Regions from separate parts of the Paracoccus aurantius genome, predicted to be linked through region 1. Evidence: riboswitches for the same ligand, from Rfam matches in the RefSeq annotation. Region 1 holds a riboswitch; the other holds the start of a gene.
What was found. Region 1 has a riboswitch for cobalamin ahead of RGQ15_RS11725 (DUF1636 domain-containing protein). Riboswitches for the same ligand answer to the same signal wherever they lie in the genome.
Positions count from the first base shown of each region.

Region 2: linked by a shared signal. The riboswitch ahead of RGQ15_RS20870 (ABC transporter substrate-binding protein) and the one ahead of RGQ15_RS11725 (DUF1636 domain-containing protein) in region 1 are both predicted to bind cobalamin.

Region 1 is NZ_JAVQLW010000001.1:2,341,512-2,347,088, forward strand. It holds gene RGQ15_RS11705 (GHMP family kinase ATP-binding protein) at 1-124, shown strand, start outside; gene cbiB (adenosylcobinamide-phosphate synthase CbiB) at 136-1,059, shown strand; gene RGQ15_RS11715 (cobyric acid synthase) at 1,074-2,519, opposite strand; gene cobO (cob(I)yrinic acid a,c-diamide adenosyltransferase) at 2,552-3,160, opposite strand; cobalamin riboswitch at 3,200-3,404, shown strand; gene RGQ15_RS11725 (DUF1636 domain-containing protein) at 3,493-3,864, shown strand; gene cobW (cobalamin biosynthesis protein CobW) at 3,864-4,919, shown strand; gene cobN (cobaltochelatase subunit CobN) at 4,932-5,577, shown strand, end outside.
Region 2 is NZ_JAVQLW010000005.1:138,346-143,922, forward strand. It holds gene RGQ15_RS20855 (pseudoazurin) at 224-649, opposite strand; gene RGQ15_RS20860 (ABC transporter ATP-binding protein) at 646-1,419, opposite strand; gene RGQ15_RS20865 (FecCD family ABC transporter permease) at 1,416-2,456, opposite strand; gene RGQ15_RS20870 (ABC transporter substrate-binding protein) at 2,453-3,463, opposite strand; cobalamin riboswitch at 3,615-3,816, opposite strand; gene RGQ15_RS20875 (hypothetical protein) at 3,908-4,351, shown strand; gene RGQ15_RS20880 (copper chaperone PCu(A)C) at 4,431-4,955, shown strand; gene RGQ15_RS20885 (PepSY-associated TM helix domain-containing protein) at 5,044-5,577, shown strand, end outside.

The sequences.
Region 1 (5,577 bases):
GCATACCGGCTCGGCACGGGGATTGATCTTTGCCACGGGCACCGTCCCGCGATGCGCCGCCGAGACGCTTGCCCGGTCGGGGATGACCGGGGTGATCCGTTTTGTTACCGGGGGACACGATTGACATTTGCCACAATGATGCTGGTGGCGCTTTTGGTCGATGCTTTGTTCGGCTGGCCCGATCGGCTTTTCGAACGGATCGGGCATCCCGTGACCTGGATCGGGGGCCTGATCGACTGGCTCGATCGAAAGATGAACCGGTTCGGAGATTCTGCTGTCGGACTTTTTGCCGGTGCCTTTACCGTGCTCGTCGTCACGATCGCCGTGGCCTTGCCAGCCGCGATGCTTCAACGACTCTTGCCCGAGGGATGGGCGGGGATCGTGTTCGGCGGCATTCTCGCATGGCCGCTCGTCGCGGCAAGATCCCTTCATGAGCATGTCGCCGCTGTGGCAGGCCCGCTGGCTGCGGGTGACCTTGCGCGATCCCGCAAGGCGGTCGCCATGATCGTCGGGCGAGATCCCGAGCGCCTCGATGAGGCGGGCGTTGCCAGGGCAGGGCTCGAGAGCCTGGCCGAGAACTGCTCGGACGGTGTCATTGCGCCGCTTTTCTGGGGGCTGATCGGAGGGGTGCCGGGCATTGCCATCTACAAGGCGGTCAATACGATGGATTCGATGATTGGCCACCGCACGCCGCGCCACGAAACATTCGGCAAGGTCGCGGCCCGGCTGGACGATGTGATGAACCTTGTTCCGGCACGGCTCACGGGTGTGCTTTTCGCGATTGCGTCATGGGATTGCTGTGCGGCGTTGCGGGTGATGTGGCGGGATGCCAGACACCATCGGTCGCCAAATGCGGGCTGGCCGGAAGCAGCCATGGCAGGTGCTCTGGGCGTTCGGCTTTCGGGCCCTAGGATCTATGGCGATCGCGTCGCCCATGAGCCTTGGCTGAACGGGTCCGCGCCAAACCCCACGGCCAGGGATTTTGGGCAGGGGCTTTCCCTTTACCGGCGTGTCGTCATGCTGGCAGGGGCCCTGCTTTTGCTTTGCGCCTTGTTCTGAGCTTTGGCCCGGGGCTATCGGGCCAGGGCGAGAAGGCCGGGAACATCAAGATGCAATTCGAGATGTCGGGCCAGCCCGTCAAGCACCCCATCGACCGCCGCGTCATAACCCCTGTGCGAAGCGATGCCGAACCCCGCCAGATAAGCATGACGAAAGCCATCCTCGCAAAAGAGCCCATGCAGATAGGTGCCCTCGACAAGCCCGTCTGGACTGATCGCGCCATCAGGCTGGGCTTCGATCCGGGCAAAGGGGCGACGACAGTCGGGGCCTGCACTTCTGCCGACATGGATTTCGTATCCGTGGCAAGGGGTCCCGGTGGGGACATGAACCGCGCGCACTTGGGTCAGGCGCTTGTCCGGCGTCATCACGGTCGAAACATCAAGCATGCCAAGACCGGGCGTGACCCCGGGCTTTCCCTCGATGCCATCGGGGTCCGCGACCTCGCGGCCAAGCATCTGATAGCCGCCGCAGATACCCAGAATACGCCCCCCTCTGCGTCGATGGGCGACAAGGTCGATATCCCACCCCTGTTCGCGCAAGAAGGCAAGATCACCGCGGGTGGACTTGGTTCCGGGGATGATCACCAGATCCGCATCACCGGGGATGGCCTTGCCGGGTTGCAGCATGGTCAGGCGGATGCCGGGTTCCTGACCGAGCGGATCGAGGTCATCGAAATTCGCGATACGTGAAAGGCAAAGGCAGACCACGTGCAATCCGCTGGCCTGTCTCGGAGGACGAATATCCAAGGCGTCCTCGGCCGGCAGGCGCCATGCATCCCCGAACCAGGGGCAGACCCCGAAGCCGCGCCAGCCGGTTGTCCGGGCGATCAATGCATAACCATCGTCGAACAGGCTCGGGTCGCCGCGGAAACGGTTGATGAGAAAGCCTTCGATCTGGCTCGAGTCGCGAGGATCGAGAACGGTCTTTGTGCCGACCATCTGGGCGATGACGCCGCCTCGGTCGATATCGCCGACGAGCACGACGGGCAGGTCGGCTGCGCACGCGAAACCCATGTTGGCGATGTCGTTCCTGCGCAGGTTCACTTCGGCCGGGCTTCCGGCGCCTTCGACGATCACCAGATCATGCGCGGTGCGAAGGCGGTCGAAGCTTTCAAGCACGTGGTCAAGCAATCGCGGCTTCAGCGTAGCGTAGTCCTTTGCCCTGACCGTGGTCAGCCGCTTGCCCTGCACGATGACCTGCGCCCCGACATCCGTTTCGGGCTTCAGCAGAACCGGGTTCATGTCGGTATGGGGCGCGAGCCCGCAGGCCATTGCCTGCAATGCCTGCGCCCGTCCGATTTCGCCGCCATCCGAAGTCACGGCGGCATTGTTTGACATGTTCTGGGGTTTGAACGGCGCAACCGAGATCCCGCGCAGACGCGCGGCCCGACACAGACCCGCAACCAGAAGCGATTTCCCGACATTGCTGCCGGTGCCCTGAAGCATCAATGCGCGGCCCATGGGTCAGGCCATCTCGTTTCGCTGCGATGACATCAAAACTCGACACCGATCTGGGCCTTGATGCCGGCGCGGAACGGATGCTTGACCAAGGTCATCTCGGTCACGAGATCGGCGATCTCGATCAGTTCTGGCTTGGCATTCCGGCCGGTCAGGCAGACATGCGTCATTTCCGGTTTTTCGTTGACCAGAAAGTCGATCACCTCGTGAAGGTCGAGGTAATCGTAGCGCAGCGCGATGTTGATTTCGTCGAGAAGCACGAAACGGATCTCGGGGTCTAGGATCTGTTCCTTCGCGATCCGCCAGCCATTCCGGGCGGCGGCGATGTCGCGATCGCGGTCCTGTGTTTCCCAGGTGAAGCCTTCGCCCGAAACGAAAAATCGGCATTCGGTCGGGAAGCGGTCGCGCAGGAAGCTTTTTTCCCCGGTGTCGCGATCGCCCTTGATGAATTGCACCACCGCGCAGGGCATGCCATGGGCAATGCAGCGCATGACCATCCCGAATCCCGACGAGGACTTGCCCTTTCCCGGTCCGGTATGGACGATGACCAGGCCCTTTTCGCCGGTCTTGGTCTTCATCATCTCGTCACGGGCAGCCTTGATGCGCTGCATCTTGTGCTTGTGGCGAAGGGTCGAGTCTTCCATGGCAGGTCCTTGGCGCTTGACAGTCTTGGTCCGAGCGGACCATACCAGCCGGGTTGGTGCCTGTGCAAACAGGTGAAAAGGGAATGCGCGAGACCAAGGTCCAGAGCGCAGCCGCCCCCGCGACCGTAAACGGAGAGGGCGCCCAATGTCACTGGCCGCGTGCGGTTCGGGAAGGCAGGGCAACCGCAGGAGCAGGGCTCCGAGATCCGCAAGCCGGGAGACCTGCCAGCAGAACGCGAGAAACCGGACGGGGTGTTCTGGTGGGGATAGGCGGCCTTTGCGGGCCGCATGATCGCCATTGTCCCCGTTCCCTGATTTGCCGGGCGAGGCGGATGACAAAGAACAACGCGCCAGTCGAGCTACTGGTCTGTACGAAATGCCGCCGCGCCGACGAAGTCGGCGGCGAGGAACGTCCCGGCAGCATTCTTTATCGACGCCTTTCCGAAAGCGGTATCGAAGCAGTCAAGATCACCCCCGTCGAATGCCTGTCGAACTGCAATCGCGGCTGCACGATCGCGTTGCGAGGACCGGGCCGCTGGACCTATATCTACGGCAATCTCGACGAGGGCGTCGATCTTGACATGATCCGCGAAGGAACGCGGAAATATCTCGTGACGCCTGATGGGCTGGTTGCCTGGCGCGACCGCCCGGAGCATTTCCGCAAGAACTGTATTGCCCGCATACCGCCCATGGAGACCGCCTGATGGCCAATCTTGAGAAACTTCCCGTTACCGTGATCACCGGCTTTCTCGGTTCGGGAAAGACGACGCTGATCTCTCATCTGATGCGTAATCCCGGCGGCAAGCGGCTTGCCGTGATCGTCAACGAATTTGGCGAGGTCGGTGTCGATGGCGAGATCCTGAGGCAATGCGCGATCCCGGAATGCCCGGTCGAGAACATCGTCGAACTGGCGAATGGCTGTATCTGCTGCACCGTGGCGGATGATTTCATCCCCACGATCGAGGCGCTGATGGCTCTTGAGCCACGCCCGGATCACATCCTGATCGAAACCTCGGGTCTGGCCTTGCCGAAACCGCTCCTGAAAGCATTCGACTGGCCGGCGATCCGTTCGCGCATCACCGTGGACGGGGTGATCGCGCTTGCCGACGCTGAAGCGGTCGCGGCGGGGCGTTTCGCGCCGGATGTCGCTGCGGTCGATCGCCAGAGACTGGCCGATGAAAGCCTGGATCATGAAACACCGCTTTCGGAGGTCTTCGAGGATCAGATTTCCTGCGCGGATATCGTCTTGCTGACCAAGTCAGACCTCGCGGGGCCCGACGGTGTGGAAAAAGCCAAGGCCGTGATCCATGCCGAGGCGCCCCGGCCTCTGCCCGTGCTCGAGGTGGCCGAAGGCGCGGTCGACCCGCGCGTCATTCTTGGGCTTGGGGCCGCGGCCGAGGATGATCTGGCGTCGCGCCCTTCGCATCACGACGGCGCGGCGGATCACGAGCATGATGATTTCGAAAGCGTCGTGATCGACTTTCCAGAAATCGACAACCCGGAAAGGCTTGTCGCCCGGATCGAGGAGCTGGCGATCTCGCAGAATATCCTGCGGGTGAAAGGCTATGCCGCGGTGAAGGGCAAGCCCATGAGGCTTCTGGTCCAGGCCGTGGGTGCGCGGGTTCGCCACCAGTTCGACCGTGCCTGGATGCCGGGAGAGGAGCGCCGCAGCCGACTCGTGGTGATCGCCGAGCATGACGATGTCGACGAAGAGGCGATCCGCGCGGCTCTGGTGCCCAGCGAAGTGGCTGCCGAATAGGGCAAGTTCACTATGCATGTCGTCTTTCGCGAAAGCCATGGTCTGGAGGAAACCGAGACGCCGACGGATCTCGGGCAAAGCCCGGCCGAACTGGTGGTGCTGTCCTTCTCGGACAGCGACCTTGGGGCTTTCGCGGCTGGCTGGCATGACGCCCGCCTGTCTGACGATCCACTGCCAAGACTGCGGCTGGCCAATCTGGCCAGTCTCAAGCATCCTCTCTCGGTCGATACTTATGTCGAGCAGACACTGTCAGGTGCGCGAGCCATTCTCGTGCGGCTGATCGGCGGCGTTTCCTACTGGTCGTATGGTCTGCAGCAGGTCGCAACACTGGCCCGGGAAAATGGGATTGCCCTGGCCGTTCTGCCCGTGGACGGTCAGGCCGATCCCCGCCTGGACGAGATATCTTCCTTGCCCGCTCAGCAATTGCGGCGCTTGACGCGCCTTTGCGACATGGGCGGCGCGAAGGCGGCACGTGCGGCGCTGGGTGAACTGGCCGCCGCTGCGGGGCTTGGGGTTTTCGGCCTTGCCGAGACCGAAGCCTTGCCGGAATGGGGCATATGGACACCTGAAGAGGGGGTCTTGAATGGCGCGGCTATGGGGCAGGGGGATGCCCATCCGTTGGCGATGGTCGTGTTTTATCGCTCTTACCTGGTCTCGG
Region 2 (5,577 bases), on a different contig from region 1:
TCGAAGGCATGGAATTTCCTTTCCGGTTCAGGGCGGGCACGGGCGCGGGCCGCGAGGTCGCCAGATGCAAGCCAGTTGCAGATAGGAATATCGAACTCCAAGCAGTTTGCAAGTGAAAATCATTCTCATCTGATTTGCGGAATGCCACGGTCCGAATGTCGACGCGATGAGGGTCGCGTCGATCCGTGTTCAAGCCATTCGGCAATCGGCGAAGATCGTTCCGTCAGTCCCGGGGACGGCGGCTTTCATCCACGATCCCGGCAAAACGGTCGGCGGCGCGTTTGGGCAGGTCATCGGGAAACGAGATCTCTGCCTGCTCTCCCACCTCGATCAGCATGACCATGCCCATCGCGAAATGCGGCGAACATTTGATGCCGTAGATGCCGGGCCGATCAAGGGTGACCTCGAAACTCTCGTTGATCTTCGATCTGAAGGGCTCGGCCCCGGCGGGGATCATGCCTTCGATCGTTGCGGCATTATGGCTGGGCTGGGTCGGATGGAAGCGCACCGTGTCGCCGGGCGAGATATGCAGATAGGCAGGCTCATAGACCATCGGGCCTGTTTCGCCTCGATTGAGCATATGCACGTCATGGGTCTCGGCAAGGGCGGGGCTGGCCAGCAGCATCAGCGTCAGAAGCGGGGATTTCATGGATCTGTCTCCAGGCAATGGAAGCGCAGGACCTGCATGTTGTCCCGCGGGTCGGTGAGCGTGGTCGCGCCGACGCGAAAGATCGCGCGCAGCAGTTCGGGCGTCAGGATCTGAGGCGGCGGGCCGCAGGCGACCAGGCGCCCCTGAGCCATCACCCCCAGCCGGTCGCATCCCATCGCCTGGTTGAGATCATGAAGGGCGATCACCACGGTCAGCGGCAGTTCGGCCACCAGTCGCAGCAGCGCAAGCTGGTGATGGATGTCCAGATGGTTCGTGGGTTCGTCGAGCAGCAGGACCTGCGGTCGCTGCGCAAGCGCGCGCGCGATCTGCAGCCTTTGCCTTTCGCCGCCGGACAGGGTGGACCAGCATCGTTCTGCCATGTGCTCCATCCCGACGGCGCGCAGGGCCTGCGCAACGATGGCGGCGTCCCTTTCCCCGAAAGGTGCAAGCGCCGAAAGCCAGGGCGTGCGTCCCAGTTCGACGACCTGCCGCGCGCTGAGTGTCTCTGACGTCTCGGCCTGCTGTTCGACCATGGCGAGGCGGCGGGCGACTTCGCGCCGTGACAGGCCCCGCTGTGGCTGGCCGTCAAGCGTGACGCGGCCCTCGGCACGACGCTCGATCCCCGCCAGCAATCGCAGAAGCGTCGACTTGCCCGATCCGTTCGGACCGATCAGGCCGAAGGTCTCGCCCGGGGCGATATCCAGATCGACCCCGTCAACGATGGCGCGGCCTTGCGCGTGAAAGGACAGGTGGGTGGCCGTGATCCTCATGTCCGGCCCCGGATCAGGATGACGGCGAAGGCGGGCGCCCCCACCAGCGCCGTGACCACCCCGATGGGGACGACCTGTCCGGGGATCAGCACGCGCGAAGCCACGTCCGCCGCGATCATGAACATGGCCCCCGCCAGCGCCGAGGCAGGCACCAGCGCGCCGTGGCGCGCGCCGACCAGAAAGCGCATCGCATGGGGAACGACCAGCCCGACGAAGCCGATCGCGCCGACAAGGCTGACCATGACCGCGGTCATCAAGGTGACCGCGCCCAGCAGGACGACCATCACCCGGCGCACCGAAATGCCCAGGGCGGCGGCGGCACTGGCCCCGAAGCTGAAGGCATCCATGGCGCGAACATGGAGAATGCAGGCCAGAAAACCCACGAGCGCGATCGGGACGGCAAGGGTTACATCCGGCCAGCGCACCCCCGAAAGATTGCCGAGCAGCCAGAACATGATCCCACGGGCCTGTTCGGCATTGGCCGATTTCGCGATGAAGAAGCTGGTCAGCGCGTTGAACAGCTGTGACCCCGCGATCCCCGCGAGGACAAGCTGCGCCGACCCGCCGCCCGCCGCGCGGGCGAGGGCGGCGACGATGGCGAAGGCCAGCGCCGCACCCGCGAAGGCACCGGCCGAGATGCCGATGGCCCCCGCGCCGACCCCCATGATCGTGACCGCGACCGCGCCGGTCGAAGCCCCCGCCGAGACGCCCAGCAGATAGGGATCGGCCAGCGCATTGCGCACCAGCGATTGCAGGACCAGCCCCGACAGCGCGAGCCCCGCACCGCATGCGGCGGCAACCAGCGTGCGCGGCATGCGATAGTTCCAGATGATGCCGGCGTCGATCGGATCGACGGCCAGCGCCGCACCCCACAGCTTGTGGGCCAGAACCTGACCCACCTGCGACAGCGGCAGCGGCGTCTCTCCGAGGGTCACCCCGGCCAGAACCGCGAGGAAAAGCACGGCCAATCCTGTGCCAAGGCGGAAAACGGGTCGGCGTGGCAATCTCGCCGTGCCGGGAATGGCCGCCTCGCTCATTTCAGGTCGAGCTTCGGCAGCGCCTCGGCCAGGGTCTCGAGCGCGTCGATATTGCGGATCGAGGGGTCCATGGCATGCGCGTCCAGAACGATGAGGCGATCATGCTTCACCGCGTCCATCTGGCTGGTCACCGGATCGGATTTCAGGAAGGCGATCTTTTTTTCATGATCGTCGGCCTCGAAGCGGCGCCGGTCCATCCTTGCCAGGACGATGACCGAAGGATTGGCGCGGGCAATGGTTTCCCAGCTCACGACCGGCCATTCCTCGTCGCTTTCGATGATGTTCCTGATCCCCAGGGCCTGCATCATGTAGCCGGGCGGTCCCTTGCGACCCGCGACATAGGGGTCGATGTCCATCTCGGCTGACGAGAACCAGAAGACCGCCGAGCCATCCTTGAGATCGAGTGCCTTGGCCTTTTCGATCGCCTTCGCTTCGCGCGATCGCAGTTCGTTCACCAGCGCGGTGCCCTTGTCAGCCACGTCGAAGATGCGGCCCAGTTCAATGACGCCCTGATAGATGCTGTCCATCGAATACATCGACGATCGCGTGCCGTCCGAGCCCTTGGTATTGTCCTTGCCGGTGCAATCCGAGGGCAGGGTGTAGACGGGAATGCCCAGGTCGGCGAACTGCTCGCGCGTGGCGACGATGCCTTGGGGCCCTACATGCCATTCGTATTGCACGGTGACGATCCCCGGGCGCAAGGCCGCAACGCTTTCGAAGCTCGGGTCATTGTCGGCCAGGCGCTCGATCCCGGCATTCTCCATCTGGAACTGCGGAAGGACTTCGGTGAACCAGACCGAGGTGCCAGCGACCTTATCGGCCAGACCCAGAGAATAGAGTATCTCGGTCGCTGCCTGACCCACGGTTACGGCGCTTTCCGGCGCCTTGGCGAAAGACAGATCGACGCCGCAGTTCGAAAGCGTCACGGGCCATGCGGTCTGTGCGCCGACCGGAAGGGTGAGGGCGCTTGCAAGCAGCAGCCCTGCGGGCAGGGTCCTGGTCAACATCTTCGTTCTCCGATCTGAAAACGACCGGAGGGCAGGGGAGACGGCCACGGGCAGGCCGCGTCCCGCAAGGCCACGCAGCAACGGAAGAACGCCCCGACGGATCGGCAGGGTTTCGACATTCGGCACCTCCCCGGACGCCCCGCCCGGATCGCGTTGGTTACATCCGTCGGCAGGTCTCCTGACTGGCGAGTCATCGCGGGATGCGGCCTTCCCATGGCCCGCGGGGCCACAGTGGCTGTATCGCATCCTGCTCGTCGCCTACAGTTGCGGGGGCAGTTCCGGTTCGGGGCAAGGATGGGCCCCGGCGGATTCCCTTTCAATTCCTTTCGGAAACCGACGGGGTCGTCATATGCGCCGCCTGGATGTGATGCAACAGGCGTGATGCGCCCGGCCACGGCGCACTTGCGCGAAAGCCACGCCTTTGGCAGAAGATGGGCGAGGATCATGATAGGGCCCGGCTTGGCGATCAAGGTATCAGGACATGCACCTGCCCTTCCGGCATTCCGCCGGGCGGTCGGGTTCCTGTTGGTGGTGCCCTTTCTCATGCTGTCGCTGATTGCGCAGGGCACCATGGTCACGAGCGGGCCGACCCCGCAAAGCTTCATGATGGTGCTGTGCGGCGCGCATGAGCCGGTCGCGATGGTGATCGACGACCAGGGCAACGTCATTCCGGCCGCCGAACAGGATCAGGACGGCGGCCCGGTTCCGAAGAAGTCGAAATCGCCCTGCGACTGGTCGTCGCATGCTCAGCCCTTGCTGGTCGGTGTCGGGACGATGCCGGTCGAACGTGCCGACGCGGGGTCGCTCGATCTCGCGCCCCTTCCCGAGCAGCGCTTGCTGCGCGCGGAGATCCTGACCCCATCGGCCCGGGGGCCGCCGACTGCCTGATATGGCCCGGAAATCGGGCCAGTTGCAGCCGAACGACCGATCCGTCGGTCACGACCTGTTACAGATCAGGAACAGACACATGATGAAGACTTCTTTTGCCGCCTTCCTTGCCGCGCTGATCTGCGCCGCGCCCGTCACGGCACTTGCCGACCATACCCATGGCGCCGCCGAAGCGCAGGTGCTGGGCGATCTGGCGATTTCGGACGGCTTCACCCGCGCCATGCTGCCCAATGCGCCGGTCGCCGGTGGTTTCCTGTCCATCGCCAACAACGGCACCCAGGACGATCGTCTGATTTCGGCAAGTTCGGACCGCGCGGGCGAGGTGCAGATCCACGAAATGGCCATGCAGGGCCACGTGATGAAGATGCGCGAATTGCCCGACGGGCTGGCGATCCCCGCCGGTCAGACGGTGGAGCTGAAGCCGGGCGGCTATCACCTGATGTTCCTGCAGGTGAAAACGCCCTTTGCCGAGGACGAGAGCGTCCCGGTCACTCTGGTCTTCGAGAAGGCCGGGTCGACCGAGATCGAACTGCCCGTCGGCCCCGCCGACGCGAAGGCCGCTGCGCATGGCCATGGCGGCCATGACGATCATTCCGGTCACTGACCTGCCCTGAGATCCATTCGGCCCGATGACGGGCCGCCCCCCTTGTTTCGCGGGACCGTTTGCGGCCCGCCTGCTTGCGAGCACCGATATGTCACTTCAGGATACGGCCATTGGCCGTCCCGCACGCGCCGCGACCGGCGCGAGCGATCTTTACCGCGCCGTGTGGCGCTGGCATTTCTATGCCGGGCTGCTTGTACTGCCCTTTCTCATCTCGCTCTCGATCACGGGCGCGCTCTACATCTATCGTGATGAAATCGACGCCTGGTATCATGCCGATCTGAAGCGTGTCGCCGTCCAGCAGGCCGATCGCATCGCGCCGACCGCCATGGTCGCATCTGCGCTGCAGGTCGTGCCGGGGTCAGCCTTGAAATACACCGCACCCGCGCATCCCGACAGTTCGGCCGAGATCACCGTCAAGACAGCCGATGGCAAGTCGGCGGTCTATGTCGATCCCTATAGCGGCCTTGTCCTTGGCGCGCTGTCCGATCGCAGCACGCTGATGTGGACGATCCGCTATCTGCACAGTCTCAAGTATTTCGGCACCTATGCGCGCTATGCCATCGAGATCGCAGCGGGGTGGTCCATCCTGCTGGTCGGAACCGGCATCTACCTGTGGTGGCCG